4 regions of the Paenibacillus sp. FSL W8-0186 genome follow, and region 1 is predicted to be linked to each of the others. Evidence: riboswitches for the same ligand, from Rfam matches in the RefSeq annotation. Region 1 holds a riboswitch; each other region holds the start of a gene.
The links. Region 1 has a riboswitch for cobalamin ahead of MKX50_RS23845 (DUF4430 domain-containing protein). Riboswitches for the same ligand answer to the same signal wherever they lie in the genome.
Positions count from the first base shown of each region.

Region 2: linked by a shared signal. The riboswitch ahead of metE (5-methyltetrahydropteroyltriglutamate--homocysteine S-methyltransferase) and the one ahead of MKX50_RS23845 (DUF4430 domain-containing protein) in region 1 are both predicted to bind cobalamin.
Region 3: linked by a shared signal. The riboswitch ahead of MKX50_RS07310 (cobalamin-binding protein) and the one ahead of MKX50_RS23845 (DUF4430 domain-containing protein) in region 1 are both predicted to bind cobalamin.
Region 4: linked by a shared signal. The riboswitch ahead of MKX50_RS03460 (anaerobic ribonucleoside triphosphate reductase) and the one ahead of MKX50_RS23845 (DUF4430 domain-containing protein) in region 1 are both predicted to bind cobalamin.

Region 1 covers NZ_CP150207.1:5,326,799-5,331,863, forward strand. The annotation lists gene MKX50_RS23845 (DUF4430 domain-containing protein) at 1-4,109, opposite strand, end outside; cobalamin riboswitch at 4,278-4,478, opposite strand; gene MKX50_RS23850 (glycosyltransferase) at 4,631-5,065, opposite strand, start outside.
Region 2 covers NZ_CP150207.1:2,557,931-2,562,995, forward strand. The annotation lists gene hrpB (ATP-dependent helicase HrpB) at 1-1,998, shown strand, start outside; gene MKX50_RS11545 (response regulator transcription factor) at 2,307-2,948, shown strand; gene MKX50_RS11550 (helix-turn-helix transcriptional regulator) at 3,145-3,504, shown strand; cobalamin riboswitch at 3,601-3,798, shown strand; gene metE (5-methyltetrahydropteroyltriglutamate--homocysteine S-methyltransferase) at 3,930-5,065, shown strand, end outside.
Region 3 covers NZ_CP150207.1:1,692,751-1,697,815, forward strand. The annotation lists gene MKX50_RS07305 (RNA methyltransferase) at 1-810, shown strand, start outside; cobalamin riboswitch at 884-1,143, shown strand; gene MKX50_RS07310 (cobalamin-binding protein) at 1,343-2,356, shown strand; gene MKX50_RS07315 (iron ABC transporter permease) at 2,353-3,399, shown strand; gene MKX50_RS07320 (ABC transporter ATP-binding protein) at 3,396-4,181, shown strand; gene cobT (nicotinate-nucleotide--dimethylbenzimidazole phosphoribosyltransferase) at 4,898-5,065, shown strand, end outside.
Region 4 covers NZ_CP150207.1:825,614-830,678, reverse strand. The annotation lists gene MKX50_RS03465 (MurR/RpiR family transcriptional regulator) at 208-1,038, shown strand; cobalamin riboswitch at 1,178-1,414, shown strand; gene MKX50_RS03460 (anaerobic ribonucleoside triphosphate reductase) at 1,605-3,581, shown strand; gene nrdG (anaerobic ribonucleoside-triphosphate reductase activating protein) at 3,578-4,096, shown strand; gene MKX50_RS03450 (ribonucleoside-diphosphate reductase subunit alpha) at 4,350-5,065, shown strand, end outside.

The DNA.
Region 1 (5,065 bases):
TCGGATACTTGTTCACGATCTTTGAGAGTACGGTTCGGGGTTGTGCCCTCCCCTGCATTCGGCAGTATTTGCCCTTGCATGCGCACAAGAATCGTAGCCATTTCCTGTCTGGTTATTTGTTGATTCGGCCCAAAATGATGATCGTTCAAGCCGGAAATCAAACCTTTCTCCTTAGCCGCAGCTACATATCCGGCGTACCAGGAGCCTTGGCTGACATCCTTGAAGCCCGCTGTATTTGCAGATGGCTGTTCGCCTGCCAGCTTGACGACCAGCACCGCGAATTCCGCACGGGTCAAACCGCGTTTTGGTTCAAACTGCGGCGCCGCCGTTCCCGTTCCTGCCATCAATCCCAGCCCGGTCGCTTTCTCAACCGCTTCCTTGGCCCATGCAGATATGGAAGCTTGATCCCCATATACAACTGGAGCCGGTTTGGAGACGGCAGGCTGTATATCGGACATATCAAACAACGGGCTTTGCTTCTTCAGCATCCGCTCATACGCACTAAGCGCCATTAGCCCCTGGTGGGTTGCCATATAATCGCTGGCTTCTCCTGCCGTATGGGCGAAGCCGCCATCCTTGTTCACAAATGCTTGCAGCGCTGTGAGCAGGTCGCCGCCGCTCTTCACGAACCGCTGATCGTCCAGTGGAATATTAAGGCTGGACAGGGCAATAATCACTTGCGAAATGCTCTCGCTCGTCTCGACGCCCCACGCTTTAAAGCCTCCGCTGGCAAGCTGCTGCTGTGACAGCCAGGCCAGCGCGTTATCCGCAGCCGCTTTGACCTCTTTGCGGTTCTGGTAGTTCGCCAGAGCTTGCAGCGCCATGGCTGTCATATCGATATCGCTTTGGCCGTTGGACGATTTACTGATCGGGAATCCGCCATCGGTGTTCTGCTGCTGCAGCAGCGAAGCGACCAGCTTGTCCCGTGTCCACAGCGCATCGTTTGGAATATCCGCCTTGGCTGCATCTAGGGACAGCAAAGCGAATACGAGTCCGTTGGTACCCTGATTCATCATGCGCTCATTGTTGTAGATTTTCTCCAGCAAATCTGTCCCCGCTACGCTGCGCGGGTCCTTGCCGATTGCGGCAACAGCCAGCACCATGCGCTCGTAGTCCGTCACTAATCGAAAATCGCCGTTGCTCCCGCGAACATGGCTCTCGAGCACCGAGTAATACTCCGCAGGCACTTGCTTGCCGGAGCGAGCCAAGGCTAAAGCGTCCCAATCGTTAAAGTTATCATGCTTAGCGAAGCTGCGATTGTTCAAAATCCAGGCCGAAGCCTTAGCAATTGCTGACTTGATACGCTCCAGAGAAGCCGTTTGCTGCTCCGGCGTTGCCGCAGCGGCTTGTCCTAAGGCTCCTTCAGCAGCGCCAATGCCGGCAGGGCCGCCAGCTCCAGGCGCTCCGCCGCCCGGTGCTCCTTGTCCGGCGTCTTCGTCTTCAAGATCTTTGCCGAGATTTGTAGTATAACGCCAGCGGAGAACATCGCCGTTCTGCAGCGTATATAGTCCTGCGCTGTAATTTGGAAATACCCCGTTTACCTGATACATCCAGCCGCTCACAGGCCCTTTGTCAAACTCGCCTAAACCGTTTATTGCTTGAACATAAAGGGTAGCATCTGAACCGATGTAATTCATAGAAATACCGCGCCCTTGCAGCGCTCTCTTTAGGACTGTAAATGCGGTATCTCCATCCTGGAGCGTAACCGTGACAGGCGCAATAATGTCACCTTCGCCAATCGTGTGTTTCTCCACAGACAATTTAATTGTACGCACTGCCGGCGGAGTTACTACGCCGCCTCCTGTGCCCGGATTACCGCCATTGCCAGGCGTACCCTCCCCATTGCCGGGAGCTCCGCCGTTGCCAGGAGGGGTACCGCCGTTGCCCGGGCTGCCTCCTTGTCCAGGAGTATCCTTAGTCTTCAGGTCATAGGCGATAAACTCCGTGAAATGCGTTGTCTTGATGACTAAATCCCCGCGGTCATCTGCGTAGGCATATACCGCATCCGCCCTTGCCGAGGAGTCGTTGTATTTCGGAATTGGATGGAAGCTTCCATCGCTGCCGATCCAGCCGGCCTGCCTGCTGCCCTGCCCAATCAGCTTCAACGTGACATGACGGCTGAAATCAATCCGATCACTGCCGCCGATCTTCACGCGAATCGCAATCTGAGTAAGTTCCTCGTTCGTTAAAGACAATACGGCGTTTACCTTATTGATCAACGAATTATCCGTGGAGCTCAGCTTGCTCGGCAGTTGAATCTGGCGGTTCCAGCCTGATGAAATGACCTCAGTATTTGGTGCAATATCGAAATACGTACTGTCCGTAACTGAAGTGACCTGCGGCAATTGCGCTTTGGTAAACTCTAGGATGACTTTCTCTTCTGTCAACGGATCTCCATATGACCCGTTCTCAAAATGAGTCTCGCTGTCCGGAACATAAATAATCCGTTCGTGAATCGGCCCGGGGGAAGCCGGAACAACTACGTTCACTGCCTCGCTGTCGCTTTGCCCGGTCAAGGCCCCTGCCAATGCCTGCACGGATATTGTGCCTTCGGCAGCTTGGCCTGTAAGGACAATGTTGGCCAGCTGGTTATTGAGCAGGGTTACGCCCGCAACCTGCAGCCCTGTCGCACCAGTGTCAATTAGCCAGTGATTGGCCTGCTCTGCAGCCGACGTAAACGTATCTCCTACCAGCTTGATTTCAATCGCCGGGTTCAAGGCTCCATGACTGATTTCAGATGCTGCTGGCGCTATGCTCGCCCAGCGGCTGTAATAGAAATGTACCTGATCGCCGGGCTGAATGACATAATCGCCCGCTCCGACAAAAGGAGCAACACCATTGACATTGTACATCCAGCCGTCCCAGCCGCCTAAAGTTCCGGCGGCCTGTCCGCCAATCGCCGTGACGTAAGCATTGCTGCCGCTGCCCGTAATGCTGTAGCTGATCGGCGGCACAGCAGTATCCAGACCCTGCTTCATCACATCAAGCGCTGTAACTTCTCCGCCGTTCGAGGCCACCGTAACAGTCTGAGGCGCATACAGCTCCCCGTCCATTCCGGTCACTTGCAGCTGTGCCGATACACCCGTCTGAACCGGCGTCGCTTCAGCAATACGATACCAGGTCGACTGCCCATACTGGATGTCGAGCAGTGCAATAAGCGCCTGCTCCGTAGACATACTGTTCATTCTCGCGTCGGCCGCTTTCCATTTGAAGGAACCATCAGCCAGCTGGAACAGCGCATAAGCATCCAATACCGAATGGCCGTTCTTGATCCACTCGGAGGATAACGCATCGTCGCCTACAGCCACCAGTCCGGACACTGTAGTCGACAGACTATTCGAGTTGTCTCCGGATCCCCATGTCCCGGGTGAGTTAAACCCGCCATGATCGAGCTGCCGCTGCTTCAACAGCTCCTTTGCGCGCTGAATAGCGCTGTCCACCGCGCTCTGCCCCTGGTATTTGCCAAGCGCCAGCAGCGCCATACCCGTCATGTCCGTATCGCCGGACGACCCAGTCGGTGTTAAACCGAATCCGCCATCCGCATATTGGCAAGACAGCAAATAGTCTAAAGCTTTCTTCGCCGCCGCCGCATCCCATGTGCCTACGTCCGCGCCGAGTTTGACCCCGGCATCCATAGCAAGCATGGCCCAAATATGCTTGTTAACGCCGCCGATCGCCCCTGTAGCAGGATTCTGCTGTGCTGCGAGCTCAGCCCATAAATTTCGATCGGTCTCCCAAGCATGCGCCGGATCTTTCCCCATAGCCAGCAGCCCGAATATGTATCTGATATGCTCGGTTCCCCCGTTATTGGCCGCTAAATTAGGCGCCGTCGTCTCCCAGGAAGGCAATCTCCAGCTCCCATCCTGCAGATCTTCTCCTGCGCCCCATAAAGCTACCAGCTCCCACCAGGACTCGATTCGTTTCGTCGAGCCGGCATCACTATACTGCTTGGCATAGTAATCCACAGTGCTCGCAATCATACTGTTCAGCTGCGTGTTGCTGGTTCCTCCTGCCGCCTTGGCGAGCTGAGGATTCACTAGAGACAACAGCAGCATGAAGCTCATCCATAGAGGCAAGCTTCTCTTCATCCAATTCTTCCAACTGTTCAACGTCCGCTCTCCTTTACTATTCTTTTTTGTGGACAACAAAAAAACACCTTTCCCATAGAGAAAGATGTTTCCGAAGATTTGTCCGTGTAACACTATACACACTCGGCTGCTCCAATGCTAATTACGACAGCAGCACGAATAAACATCTCCATCTCATCCTCGTGAGAAATTACAGAGCCCTTACACGGCAGGTCTCCTGGCTTCGCATCATCGCTTCAACTATCCCCTTCCCGTTGATATGTTCAACAGTGGTTTTATGATAGTCAGCTCTGCGTTACAGTGGCGGGACCGCGTCGAATTTTCATCGAACTTCCCTATTAAGCTGCGTCATAATACATTATGGGCAGCACCGTATAAGTAGAATATAAAATTGATTGATTCCGGGTTATTGTATCAGATTTCACGGGTTTAGACAAAGGTTTTTCTGCATTATTATCACGAAAACGGTAATTGGGCCAATTATCGCTAAATTTGTTCTGACCCAGCCGCTTTCTTCATATAACCCGTTAGCCTTCCCCGGCTTAATCAAACCGCTGCGTCTTGTACCACTTGCTTTCCCGATGCATGATTTTGTCCATAATCATGTTATAAGAGGCACGGAGTGAAATGACAAGGAATAGCTGTGCGTAAGTAAAATACGTAATACAGGACAGAACGAAGTTCCGGACGTTGCTCTGCCCGATATCGGAAGCCAGGGCAAGGTTGATCTGCAGCACGTACAAATAATACATCAGCGCCCAGGCGAAGATCAGATAAATGTACACATCGCCTTCAAATTGAAAGGGAGACATGACCTCCGGTTTAAATAAAGCGATGAGCCAGTAAGCGATGTTGACGACAATGATTAGATCGGAAATCACGATCGTGACCAGAAACCAGAAATAGCTGGCCATATAATAAAGGACATGCAGCTTGATGCGCCAGCTCGAAGGCTTGAACAAGTGGTGAAAATTGTC
Region 2 (5,065 bases), 2.8 Mb from region 1:
TCCGTCATCCGCAGCCAGGGGCGGACGTACCCGGTGGAGACCAGGTACGCGGCAGGGCCATTAGGCCAAGCTCCTTTGGAGCAGGCAGTGGCGCGAGCGGTACGCAGCGCGCTTGAGCAGCACGACGGGAGCTTGCTGGTGTTTTTGCCCGGCGCACGGGAAATTCGCCGGGTGGAGCGGTCGCTGGCACCTGACGTGCCAGGCGATGTGCTCTTGGCGCCGCTATACGGCGCGCTGCCTGCGGAGCAGCAGCAGCGGGCGATAGCGGCAGCGCCGCCAGGCAAGCGCAAGGTGGTGCTTGCCACGTCGATCGCGGAGTCAAGCCTGACGATCGAGGGCGTGACGGTGGTCATAGACAGCGGCTTGCGGCGTACGGCGCTGTTCTCCCCGCGCACCGGCATGAGCCGGCTGGTCACCGTGCGGGCAGCCCGGGACTCCGCTGACCAGCGGCGGGGGCGGGCCGGGCGTACGGCGCCCGGCGTGTGTTACCGCCTCTGGAGCGAAGCGGAGGATCGGCTGCTGCCCGAGCGTACGGCGCCGGAGATGCTGGAGGCGGATCTCACGCCGCTCGCCCTGGAGCTGGCGGCCTGGGGGGCGGGCTCGCCGGAAGAGCTCGCCTGGCTTGATCCGCCGCCTGCGGCGCCTTACCGGCAGGCCGTGCGGCTGCTGCAGCAGCTCGGAGCGCTTGACGGCGAAGAGCGCATTACCGGGCATGGGCGCAGGATGGCCGAGCTTGGGCTGCATCCGCGTCTGGCCCATATGCTGCTGAAGGCGGCGGATTTGGGACTGGGCCGGCCGGCCTGCCGTCTGGCCGCGCTTCTGGAGGAGCGCGATTTGTTCAGAGGAGCGGCTGGTGCGGGTGAAGACAACGATATCCGCAGCCGGCTGGCTCTGCTGATGGGGAAGGAAAGATTGTCCCGGAGCACGGGAGTCCCGTTGCTTCAGGCGGACGAACGCGATCTTCAGCGAGTGGCAGCCGTTAGCGTCCAATATGAGCGGAGGCTTGGGATCAAGGAATTAGCGCAAGCGGGAGAAGAGCAATGGTTTGAGGCTTGCGGCCTGCTGGTGTCGTTTGCATATCCAGACCGGATCGCCAAACGCAGAGTTGATGGCAGATATTTGCTGCGCAGCGGCCGCGGCGCTGTTTTCGCCAGGAAGCAGCATCTTGGAGAATCTCCCTATCTAGCTATTGCAGAAGTTGACGATGAAGGGACAGAGGGGCGGATTTTATTGGCTGCTCCCCTGGAACGGGATGATTTGAAGCAGTATTACGGTGAGCATATCCAGGAAGAGAGACAGGCGGAATGGGATGAGGAAGCAGGGACCGTCCGCGTTCGTCTGCGGGAGACGCTAGGGGCGATTGTGCTTCGGGAACAGCCGGTTCAGCCTGTAGCCGAGGATTTTACGAAGGCGCTGCTGCATGCCGTATCAACGCTTGGCGTGGAGATTCTGCCTTGGAACGACAAGGCTCGGCAGCTGCAGGCCCGAATCGGATTTCTCCGCAAGCTGAGCGAGCGCTGGCCGGATTTCTCTGACGAAGCTTTGGCGGAATCTGCGGGAGTATGGCTCGCGCCTTACATCGTCCAATTTCGCAAACGATCGGACTTGCAGTCCCTGTCCCTGGCGGCGATTTTTGATAATGAGCTGGGGTGGGAGCTGAAGCAGGAATTGAATGCACAGGCGCCTACGCATTTGACAGTACCCAGCGGCTCCCGAGTTCAGATCCATTATGATCAAGGAGAGCCATATGCCGCAGTCCGTCTGCAGGAGCTATTCGGCATGATGGACACGCCTCGCATCGGCTATGGAAAGGTCCCGGTCATCATGCACCTGCTGTCACCAGCCAGGCGTCCTGTGCAGGTTACGGCCGATTTGCGGAGTTTTTGGGACTACGCTTATTTCGAGGTGAAGAAGGATTTGAAGGGCCGCTACCCGAAGCATTATTGGCCGGATGACCCGCTTCAGGCCACGGCGACGAATCGAGTGCGCCCGAAATGAACCATTTATTTACGGAATATATAACTGGAAGCTTGGAGCCATGGGCAGCCATCCGCAAGACGAAGCGGATGCTCTCGGGCTCTATTTTTGTACCTTGCATTTTTGCGTCCTGTTTGTTTATGGTATGTGCAGAATTTGTCTCATTTCCAAGACTTCCTCGGCTCGGACCTGTTCGGCATGGAATGAGGATCCCTGGTATTTGCATTGCCGCAAAGCTTGCCAGGCTTAGACCTATGGCGTATATTCGGTGGAGTACGCCACCAGCTTGAAGCAAGCACAACTAACATGATTATGAAGGAGACAAGGCCATGAAGGTAAGAGTGTTAGTCGTTGACGATCATCCCCATGCCCGCGAGGCCATCGGTGAAATATTGTCGGACGATGACAGCTTTGAAATTATCGGGTATGCCGACAATGGAGACGAAGCCCTGCTGCAGACAGAGCTGTGGATGCCCGATCTTATATTGATGGATATCCATATGCCAGGCAAAGACGGTTTGGAAACAACGAGGGAAATTAAGCTGAAATATCCTTACGTTAAAATTGTGCTGATCACCGTCTCCGACGATGCAGCTCATCTGTTTGAAGCGCTGAAGCAGGGAGCGCAGGGCTATTTGCTGAAGAACCTGGAGCCGGGCACCTGGCTGCAATATTTGCGGGCGGTCGCCAGTGACGAAGCCCCGCTGTCCAGTGAGCTGGCTTTCCGGATTCTTCAGGAATTTCCGCTGTCCAAGAAAAATAACAGCGCCGATCACCCGCTTACGAGCCGGGAACGCGAGATTTTGGACTGGGTCGCCAAAGGGCTGACCAACCGGGAAATCGCCAAGGAACTGCAAATATCCGATCAGACGGTCAAAAACCACTTGAAAAACATTTTGCAAAAGCTGCATTTGGAAAATCGCGTGCAATTGACGAGATATGCTTTGGAGCAAGGTTGGATCGAAAGTTAGCTCCAACTTATCAAATTTCATCATATGAAAAATTCACAATAGAAACCCCAAAAAGCTATTTTGCTCCTGTTTGCCAATCCTGCTTCTTTCTACGCACTTAGCAGCTAATCTATCGTAATAAAAGAGCAGGTTAGACGGCTATTGTGAAAAATTCACAGCTGTTCTATACTTTGAAGAAAGAGCAGGAGGTGGAACGATGGCCTTTATGATTGCACAGCGGGCATATATCAAGCTCTATCTGATTTCGATGGTAGAGCAGCGAAGGGGCTACGGTTACCAGATGCTTGAAGAGTTGAAGGAAGAGTTTAAGCCGTTTGGCTATGTTCCTCCGCAGAGCGAAATATACCGGGCCCTTCATGAGCTCGTGCAGGAAGGGGTACTGTATCGCACGAAGCATCTGAAAGGGAATGATCCCAGCGTGGATTTCCAAGAAATCGTACTCTATCATTTTACCGATGACGGACTTGAGAAGGCCGAGCTGTACAAAAAGCAGGTTAAGGTCGATTTAGACCGCTGCATCGGTATGCTGAACAAGGCTGTTGCCGATAATTATTGAGTTTTGTGCATAAATATTGCATGTTTATTCTAGGACTAATCCGATTTGTATTGTATTATTTGACAACATGAAGTAACATAAATTTTATATTCATAACCGAATATTGTGGGAACAGGTGCTTCAATCGCCGTCGATTGAAGCTTAAAAGGGAAGTCCGGTGCAATGCCGGCGCGGTCCCGCCACTGTAACAGAGGAGCTGGAAGCATGGGTGCCACTGATGATCCGTCATTGGGAAGGCAGCTGTCCAGTTATGATTCTGAAGCCAGGAGACCTGCCTGTTCTGTCAGCACTGCTGTACCTACGGGAGATAGGGAGGTGTTAAAGATTTGAGCCATCGCGCAGTATGACGAGGGTCCTCTTTAGCCGTTCCAGCTATAGGGGACCTTTTTGTTATTGGAAGAATATACACTGGGGAGGAATTGTGAATGAGTTATACGGTAAAAAGCGGAAATTTAGGTTATCCGAGAATCGGCGGACAACGGGAATGGAAAAAAGCGATTGAAGCCTATTGGGCTGGCAAACTGGACGAGCAGCAGCTGCACGGGCAATTAACGGAAATACGGCTTCATAATTTACGGAAGCAGCGGGATCAGGGGATCGAGATCATCCCTGTAGGCGATTTTACGTATTACGATCATGTCCTCGATATGGCCGCTATGTTCGGCCTTGTCCCGGAGCGGTTCTCCTATAGCGGCGGCGAGGTATCTCTGGACACGTATTATGCCATCGCCCGGGGAAATAAAGAAGCGCCGGCCAGTGAAATGACGAAATGGTTCAACACGAACTATCATTATATTGTTCCAGAGCTAGGCGGCAGAAAACCGCAGCTAACGGTAAACCGTCCGCTGGTTGCTTACCGCGAAGCCAAGGAAAAACTGGGGATCGATGGAAGACCTGTGCTGATCGGGCTGTACTCCTTCCTCAAGCTATCGAAAGGGTTTAACGAAGCGACGGAGTGGGACCATTGGGTCGAGCAGCTGCTGCCGCTATACGTTCAAGTGCTTCAAGAGCTCGCCGCAGAAGGTGTAGCCTGGGTTCAATTAGACGAGCCGTCTTTGGTGACCTCTGTGTCGGCCGAGGATATAACGCGGGCAAGAGCCATTTACGAAACAATTCAGCGTGAGGCTCCGGAAGTTTCCATTCTGCTGCAAACGTATTTCGAAGCGGTGGACCGTTATGAGGAGGTCGTGTCTTTGCCTGTTGCCGGTATCGGACTTGACTTCATACACGGGCTGGACGGCAACCTGGCTGCGCTGCGTAAATATGGATTCCCGGCAGGCAAGACGCTTGGAGCGGGCATGGTCGATGGACGCAATATTTGGCGCACGGACTTGTACCGCCAGAAGCAGCTGTTACTTGAAATCCTGGAAGTGGCTGCGGATTCCGAGATTATCGTGCAGCCGTCCTGCAGCCTCCTGCATGTGCCCGTGTCGGCTAAGCAGGAGCAGACGCTGGTGCGAGTGCTTCGCGACGCTTTGTCCTTTGCCGAAGAGAAGCTGGATGAAGTCGCCGCATTGAGCGCTGCGGTGAGTACAGGTATTGATAGTGTGAAGGGGTTATT
Region 3 (5,065 bases), 2.0 Mb from region 1:
AGCCGCAGTCCATTTATTTCATACCGGATAGATATCCTGCTAACTGGCGGCGATCCGGGCAGCGTGACTTTGCAAGCGGCTGAGCTTGATCTTCAGGGTGCAACTTTTAAAGTCGTATGCATAAAGCGGGGCGGCATGCTTGCATTTAGCTATGAGGAGCAGCGCGAGCTCGAGCGGCAGATCGGCAGTCGTATTCGAGGTAAAGCGGATATGCGCACTCCCGAGGTGACGTTCGGCCTAATGCTCATTGACGGGAACTGGCTGCTTGGAATATGCCATGCGGCAGAGTCCGTTTGGCTGCGCCATAAAAGCAAACCGCGCAATTATTCCACAGGACTGAGCACGGCTGTCGCCAGGGCTTTGGTGAACATCGCGGTGCCCGAGCCGTACGCCGTCAAGGCCATCGACCCTTGCTGCGGAATGGGGAATGTGCTGATCGAGGCGTTATCAATGGGGATCGATATCGTAGGCCGGGATATTAACCCGTTGGCAGTCCGGGGAGCGAGAATCAATTTGTGCCATTTCGGATACGGCGATGATCGGGTCAGCCTGGGCGATCTGAATGAAATAGGCGAGCTATATGATGCGGCTATCGTGGACATGCCGTACAATTTATGCTCCGTGCTGTCACCCGTGGAGCGCGGCGAAATGCTGCGCAGCATAAGACGGTTTAGCCAGAGGACTGTCATCGTTTCCACGGAGCAGCTGGAGAAGGAGATAGTTGACGCCGGTTTTCGAATTCACGATTACGGAACGGTCAGCAAAAGTTCTTTTGTCAGACATATTTGGGTTTGCGGAGCTAATCGGTAAGGGATGAATGATTGTCATCTGTGCGGTTTTCCCCTATAATCCAATACAGACGAAGATGTATGAATGCCTATTGCCAAATGGAAAAACCGTAGGTCCCAAGGCGGCGCTTGTCCGCAAGCTTCCGCCACGGGTTAATAGGGAAGCCGGTGCAATTCCGGCACGGTCCCGCCACTGTAAACAGGGATGAAGCTCATTGTATGCCACTGTCATTCGTTAAACCCGCACTCTGCCTTACTTTGAAGGTACTTGCAGGAAAGGGACATGCGAAGATGGGAAGGCGAGCCGAATCGGCAACCTGGAGTCAGGAGACCTGCCTATGGGAATCAAGAGACGGTCCTTCGAGGAAAGGATACGTTCTGCTAAAAGAGTTATGCTGCGGACAAGCTGGGTGGCTTGTACCGTACATGGACTTGCTTGTAGACGTAGCCCGATCCTGAACGGATGGGGTTTTTTCCTGTCTTTTTGCTGTATTTCCATTGAGAACGGGCTTTTCATGTACAAATTATACGCCTTGTAAGGAGAGAGAGATTTCATGAACAAATTTAGAAAGTTCTGGGGCATTTGGCTTTTAGCGATCATGCTCGTCGTGATGGCTGGCTGCGGCAAGGATGCGGCAGGCACGAACACAGGAAATGCTCCAGCTCAGCAGGAACAGAACACTCAAACCGGACAGGGGGAGCAGGGGGATTCTGCGTCTGATGCGCAGCGCACAGTCTATCCGTTGACTGTGAAGGATGTTACTGGCGCGGAATTCACTTTCGAAGCCGCGCCGCAAAGAATCGTTTCGCTGGCTCCATCGGAGACGGAAGGATTATTCGCGCTTGGGCTGGATGAGCAAATCGTAGGTGTATCCGATGTCGACGATTATCCCGAAGCGGTGAAGGACAAGCCGCGTATGGGCGGGTTCCAGGTCAACGTTGAGGCGGTCATCGCTGCCAAGCCTGAACTGGTACTGGCCGGCAATCTGATCGATCCGGCTGCCGTAAAAAGCCTTACCGATCTCGGAATCAAGGTTTATCAATCGAATCCGACCAATCTGGACGAAACGCTGGCGAATATTAGAGCCGTAGGGGAAATTACCGACCGGCAAAAAGAAGCCGAGGAAGTTGTCGCCCAAATGGAGAAAGAACGCGATATGGTCTTGGATGCCGTTAAGTCCTTGACTCCGGATCAGAAAAAGAAAGTCTACATCGAGTTTTCGCCTGGCTGGACCGTTGGGAAAGGCGTGTTTATGGACGAGTTGATTACGCTGGCCGGGGGAGAGAACGTAGCTTCCGATCTGGAAGGCTGGAACGAAATCAATGAAGAGAACATCATTAAGGCCAACCCGGACGCTATTCTGTTTGCCAAAAATGTCGTCGACGAGAACAACAAGACGATTGGAGATATGATTAAAGCACGTGGTGGCTGGGATCAAATTACGGCCGTAAAAGAAGACCGTGTCATCGGCCTGGATGATAACCTGCTCAGCCGTCCTGGACCGCGCGTGACCCAGGGATTGATTGAAATGGCACGGGCCATTTATCCGGAATTGATCCAGCAATGATGAATAAATTGGCGGGATACGGAACGGCGGGTTTGGCACTTCTGGCTGTTACGCTGCTGGTCTGCATCGGCGTTGGTTCCGTTTTTCTGCCGACCGGCCAGATTCTCGGCATTTTGCTTCACCGCCTGCCATGGATCGGCAGTATGATTACGCCGGACTGGGACGTCTCGGCAGAGCAGATCGTTATGCAGGTACGGCTGCCGCGCGTACTGCTCGGCATGCTGGTCGGCGCTTCTTTGGCGGTGGCGGGGGCCGCATTTCAGGGCGTGCTGCGCAATCCGCTGGCAGACCCGTTTACCTTAGGCGTTTCCTCGGGCGCGGCGGTCGGTGCGGCTACGCTGATTTTCTTTGGTTGGCAGTTCTCCTTAATCGGCGTGTTTACGCTTCCGGTTATCGCGTTTATAACAGGGGCAAGCACACTGCTTGTTGTCATGTGGCTGGCCAGGGAAAACGGGAAAATTCCGATCGAAAGCCTTATTTTGTCGGGCGTGGTCATGCAGTCTTTTCTCGGTGCGATCGTTTCTTTTTTGACGGCCATGTCGAAAAAGACGGTGAACGAAATACTATACTGGACGATGGGAAGTCTCAGTTTGCGCGGATGGTCGTATACGATCATCCTTTTCCCTTATCTGGTCATTGGGCTGCTGTTCCTATGGAGCCAGGCCCGCAGCTTAAATCTGCTTGCGCTTGGTGAGCGGCAGGCATCCCATTCCGGGCTGAATGTTGATCGCACGAAGGTCTTGGTTTTACTCGTGGCAACGTTAATGAGTGCGGCGGCTGTATCCGTGTCTGGGGTTATCGGTTTTGTCGGCTTGGTTATTCCCCATATGATACGGCTGATCACGGGACCAGATTATCGGCTGATTATTCCGCTCTCCGCGCTTGGCGGAGGGATATTCATGATGTGGAGCGATTTGGCCGCCCGGACGGTATTGGCCCCAACGGAGATCCCTTTGGGCGTGGTCACGGCCTTCGTCGGCGCTCCGTTCTTTGCTTATCTGCTGTACCGCAATAAGAAGCGGAGAATGGAGGAGCTGCAATGATCGAAGTACAAGGGGTAGAGAAATCCTACGGACGCCAAACAGTGCTCAAGGGGATTGACTGGCAGGTGCAGCGGGGCGACTTCTGGGGAATTATCGGGCCGAATGGCAGCGGAAAGACGACGCTTCTGAACGTGCTGTCAGGCGTAGAGAGTCCTGAGGCGGGGGAGGTAACGCTGGACGGCAGGCCGCTGGCAGCCTACGGACGCAAGGCGCTGTCAAGGAGACTCGCCGTGCTTCAGCAGGACGGCTTGCCGCCGATGGCTTTTCCGGTGCGCCAGGTTCTGGAAATGGGGAGATTCCCTTTTCAAAATTGGCGCGGGAAGGAAGAAGGCAACGGTGCCGAGGCTTTGCTCAATGAAATTGTAAGCCGTCTGGATTTGCAAGGGCTGGAGAACAAGCCGCTGCATGTGCTCAGCGGCGGGCAAAGACAGCGGGTGGCCCTCGGCAAAGTGATGGCGCAGCAGCCGGAGCTTGTGCTGCTGGATGAACCGACGACCTACCTTGACATCCGCTACCAGATGCAGTTCATGGAACTGGTCTCGAGCTGGCAGAGGGCCGAACATTTAACGGTCGTTGCCGTGATGCATGATTTGAATTTGGCAGCCTTGTATTGCGACAAGCTGCTTGCTTTGCGGGATGGCAAAATCGTTGCCATGGGAACGCCAAACGAAATTATTACCCCGGAAATAGTGAAGTCTCTGTTTGAAGTGGATGCTTATTCGGTCATGCATCCGGATCGCGGCGTGCCCCAATTGCTGCTGCGTAGTGAACAGGGGACATGAGTGGGAGAAGCGAGGCGTGAGAAGTTAGGCATGAGTTATGAGTTATGAGTTATGAGTTATGAGTTATGAGTTATGAGGTGTGAGGTATGAGGTATGAGGTATGAGTGTGTGAGTATGTGAGTATGTGAGTATGTGAGTATGTGCTAGTATCTGTGTCCGTACCTGTACCGTACCTGTACCTTTACTTGTAAATGTGCCAGTATCATTGCCAGTATCATTGTCCGTGTCTGCTGTACCAGTGCCAGTACCTGTCTCTTGTGTCCGCTAGGTCGCTGAAAACTACGCAAACAGGTCAAATAGCGCCTTCTGAGTCCGTAAGCGAACCAGCAACCAGCGAGTTTGCAGCAACTTAGGCTACTGGTGCCCTGGCTAGTAGTTTTGCAACTCCCATGCCAGCGTAACGGACACAGGTTCCGCTATTTCACGAAAACCTCGGTTTACGGGCGGCTAACGGACCGTGGTTCCGCTAATATGCACCAATCATGGCTTTTTGCACAGAGTTGGTGCCAATAAGGTCTCCTGTGTCCGTTAGGTCGCTGAAAACAACGCAAACAGGTCAAATAGCGCCTCCTGTGTCCGTTAGCGAACTTGCAACCAACGAACTGCAACCAACGAGCCAGCAACCAACGAGTTTGTAGCGCCTTCTGTGTCCGTAAGCAAAGGTACCGCAAAACTTTCGACATATTGTAGATTAATTTAGAGAAGAGGGCTGATGGATGAGCTATTCCATTTCGGACATCATTGGATTAATTGCGCCGCTGCAAAAGAAAGCGGCAGAGTCAGCGGCAGAGCACCTGGATCGATTGACCAAGCCGCCGGGCAGTCTTGGCAAGCTGGAGGAGCTGGCGGTTCAGCTTGCCGGTATAACCGGGCAGGTTAAACCA
Region 4 (5,065 bases), 1.2 Mb from region 1:
ACTTCCCCTCCTGGTTTCAGATAGCTCCACTATAGGAGGGATTTATTAAAGCTGCTTCTATATCTTGTAAATCATATGTAAAAATTATTTCATCACTTTATTTAATGTAAAAAATATATCATTTCAGGCTAGATTCTCATTACCGCCCCCCTGCAGATATGTTAATCTAAAGCTATCAATTCATTCGAAGGAAGAGAGGCCAACCTCATGAACTTGGACTGGAATTTAGAAACCTTATCCCCGGGTCAATATAAAATTGCCGACTATATCCAGAAGAATATGCAAACTGTCCTCTTTCTGACCGAACAGGAAATCGCGGACAACTTGGGACTCAGCATCGCCTCCGTATCGAGGTTTTGGCGTTCTGTCGGATTTAAAAATATCAAAGATTTCAAAAACCAGCTTCGCGAGCATCTGGAGGTTACCCCTGCCGCCAAGATGAAGAACATCATGGATAGAGCCAACGCGGCATCCTTTCCCGGACAATTTCTTGCCTCCAGCATCGAACATCTGGAGAGCACGCTGCAGCATTATTCACAGGAAGCATTTGACGCCGCTGTGGATGCGCTTGTCACGGCGCGCAGAGTATATTTGTACGCTCCGGGTCCCTCGTCCGGCCTCGCCCAGCTGATGCATTACCGCCTCAGCCGCTTCGGCCTGTCCATCCATCGCCTTGATCGCGGAGGCAGCGAGCTGTTCGAGGATCTGCTTCATATAACAGGCGAAGACGTCGTTGTTCTCTTCGGCTTCGTCCGTCTGCTGCCGGAAGCCAAGGTGATCACAGATCATGCCAAGCAATGCGGCTACCGCACGATACTCATTACCGATCGCCTTGTCTCCGACTTCTCGGGCCAATGCGACATGACCCTGTATGCCAGCCGGGGCGAGATTTGGGAATTCCATTCGATGATCGCCCCGACCTTCCTGGTAGAGAACCTGATCGTTGCCGCCGGGATGAGAAACCAGGAGCAGCATCTGCGCAAATTAGAGCAGTTGAACCAGCTGCGCAAAAAATACGATCATGAACTGCCGCGATAAATGTTCACAATTTTTCTGCATCTCCCACTCGCCGCATCAGGGTTGCTTTCACCTGTTTTTTCATGATTTTTCATCCTTCAGCTAGTGAAGATGACTGTTTACAAACACTACATATTGGGGTAATGTAAGTTGCAGACAACCAAATATAGTGGAATCGGGTGATCCAGCCCCCTATTTCTCGGCTGGGGCTTAAAAGGGAAGTGCGGTGCAATTCCGCTGCGGTCCCGCCACTGTGACCGGGTGCATGCAAGAGCTTGCCAAGGCTCCTTGCAGCGCTTCACTGACAGAATGCCACTGCAGATATTAACCATCTGCGGGAAGGCGTCAGTGAAGAAGTCCGGAAGCCAGGAGACCTGCCCGTTTCTGTATTTGACACCAAATACCAGATGAACCTGCGAGGAACAGGTAGGTGTCCGCTTGCAGCTTACATACGCATTCATCCTGCATTTCATAGGATGATCCAGGCATTTCTTCAAACGCGCATTCGGGCATTTCCAACCTTGTATGATCGGAAATGCCTTTTTATATGGTTGTAATGCGTAGTTTTTCGGGAGGGGAACTTTGTTATGGCGATGATGAACCCGGTTTATACAAGCCGCCAAGACATGCTGGATGAAGTGATTACATTAGGAGAAGAGATCGTTGCAAGCAGCAATCTTGAGGTGCTGCGGGAGAACGCCAACTTGAACGGCGAAAGCTTCTCTGGCAAAATGAGCAAATTCGGCAGCGAGTACGCGAAATGGTATGCGAACCATTTTGTCATGCCAAAGCCGCTCGTTCAGGCCATTCAGGACAATATCGTCTATGTGCACGATTTGGATCAATACGCGATCGGAACGACGAACTGCATCTTCATTCCGTTCGACAAGCTGCTGCGCGAAGGGTTCAACACCGGCAACGGCAGCGTAAGGCCGCCGAATTCGATCATGACGGCGATGGCGCTTGTGGCGATCATTTTTCAGTCCCAGCAAAATGCGCAATACGGCGGTGTATCCGCCAATAAGCTGGACCACGACCTGGCGCCTTATGTAACCAAATCCTTCGTCAAATATTTCCGCAAAGGATTGGACTACTTTGAAGAAGGAGACAGCGCAGCGGATTACGGTTTGATCACCATGGCTCGCTCTGATCTGCAGGCGCAGTATCCAAGGGCCTTCAAATATGCGGTTAAAGAGACCGAAAGCGAAACGCTGCAGGCCGCCGAGAGCCTCATCCACAATCTCAATACGATGTCGAGCCGGGCGGGCGGACAAATTCCTTTTACGAGCATCAACTACGGCACATGCACGTCGATAGAAGGGCAGCTCGTAATCAGTTCACTGCTGGCCGCAACGATGCGCGGACTTGGCAGCGGCGAGACACCGATTTTCCCGATTCAGATTTTTAAATGCAAGCAGGGCGTGAACCAGCAGCCGGGCGAACCCAATTACGAACTGTTCCTGAAAGCAGCGGAATGCTCGGCCAAACGGCTGTATCCGAATTTCGCCAACCTGGACGCCCCGCTCAATCTGATGTATTACGATCCGGCGAACCCGGATACCGAATTTGCCACGATGGGCTGCCGCACGCGGGTGCTGAGCGACCGCTTCGGCCGCAACCACCTTTCCGGCAAAGGAAACTTGTCCTTCAACACCCTGAACCTGGTCAAGCTGGGCCTGGAGCACGGCATAGCGTTAGGACTGCGGCAGACCGCAGATGAACAAGGCTTCTACCGGGAACTGGAGCATTATATGGATATCGCGCTGGACGGACTGCTGCACCGCTTCCGGATTCAATCGTCCCAGAAAGCCAAGGCTTCCGACTTCATGATGCGCGAAGGTGTCTGGGAGGGCGGCGAGCAACTGAACCCCGAGGATACGGTGGGAGAGCTGCTCAAGCACGGCAGCCTGTCGATCGGCTTCATCGGGCTCGCAGAATGCATGAAAGCCATGTATGGTAAACATCACGGCGAAGATGCCGATGTATATAAGAAGGCCTATAATTTGATCGCCTTCATGCGCGATTATTGCGACCGTCAGAGCGAAAGACACAACCTGAACATTACCCTGTTCGCCACTCCGGCGGAAGGGCTGTCGGGGAAATTCACCAAGCGGGACCGGGCTGACTACGGGGAAATTCCTGGCGTCGTTGACCGGGAGTATTATACGAACTCTTTTCACATACCGGTATACTACAACATTAGCGCAGCTAAAAAAATCGAGCTGGAAGCACCGTTCCACGGACTGTGCAATGCGGGAGCCATCTCCTACATTGAGCTGAACGGCAGCGCCCGCAGCAATCCGGCTGCATTCCTGCGCATCATTCAGTACGCGCTGTCGCAGCAGGTGAGCTATTTCAGCATCAACCATCCGATCGACCGCTGCTCGGGCTGCGGCTACGAAGGAATCATTGGCGCATCCTGCCCATCCTGCAACGCTAGCGAGCAGGACGTCCATATCCGCCGGCTGCGCCGCGTAACCGGATATTTAACCGGGGATTTCCAGACCCGCTTCAACGCTGCCAAACAGGCCGAGGTTCGTGATCGCCTCAAGCATTCGACATGAATATTTGCGGCTATTACCCGGAATCTATTAATGAAGGCGAAGGACTGCGGGCAGCGCTCTTTATAAGCGGCTGTCGCCATTATTGCAAAGGCTGCTTCAGTCCGGCCACCTGGAATTTCCTTTACGGCGAACCGTTTACTCCCGAACGGGAACAGGAAATCATTCGGGACATCGCCGGCAACCCGCTGCTTAGCGGAGTGTCGATTCTTGGCGGAGACCCTTTTTTCTCGGCAGCTGAGGTCAGCGCATTTCTCGATCGTCTGCGCGAGGCGGCAGGCGCTATATCCGCCTGGATTTACAGCGGTTATACATTTGAGGAATTAACCAGAGACGCAAAGTCCCCGGAATACGGACTTCTAAGCCGCTGCCAAGTGTTAGTAGACGGACGCTACGTTGATGAGCTGCGGGACCCCTCCCTGCTCTATCGCGGCAGCTCCAATCAGAGGCTGATTGACATTCCGGCAAGCCTGTCCCAGCGCGGCATTGTCGAATGGCGTCCAACTTTCTCTTTCTAGCTGACTGCCTTTCTAGTATAATTATGATTTGTGTTCACTTTATTGACGTCACCGGCGCCAAGTCATAATGTGGTTGTTCAAAGCTCTTCTAGGGATCGCATGAGTATAGCTGCAGATCTTTGGAGACCGCATATGCAGCGCCTCTTTTTTTGACGAATACTTGCAATTTAAGAATTAAAGATTTGAGCATCCAAGATTCGACAATGAATTGGAAGATAGAATAACCCATTTCAAGAAAGCGAGGAATTTTCATATGCCTTCACTCGTAACGAAACCCAACAACCGCCAGCTTGCGTTCGACAATGACCGTCTCGGCATTTACGCCGACCGTATTCTGGAGGGATTACATACACTGAGCAAGGAGCGCCTGCTGCGTGGCGTTACCGCTAAGCTGAGACATGACGTCGTTACCGGCGAGGAAATCAGCAGCGCCTTTACGATGTCCGCCCTAGAGCTCGTTACCAAGGACGAGCCGGACTGGAAGTTTGCCGCAGCCCGCGCCCTGCTCACAACCTTATACAAAAAAGCAGCGGTCAACCGCCGTTACAAAGCGTATCCGGAAGAGCCCTACGGTTCGTTCTACCATCTCATTACCGAGCTGGTCAAAGCGGGCATCTACCGCCAAGAATTGCTCGATTGCTATACGAAAGAGCAAATCGATGAGCTGGGCGAGCTGATCGACCCGACCCGCGACCTGCTGTTCGATTATATCGGCCTGCTGACGCTCGCTGAGCGCTACCTGGCGACGGATTTTGACGGACGCACGATGGAACTGCCTCAGGAACGCTACATGGTCATCGCGATGTACCTGATGCACCAAGAGCCAGCGGACAAGCGTCTGGACTATGTAAAAGAAGCTTACTGGGCGATGAGCAACATCTATATGACCGCCGCTACGCCGACGATGTCCAATGCCGGTAAAAAAGTCGCCGGACAGCTGTCCAGCTGCTTCATCGATACGGTGGACGA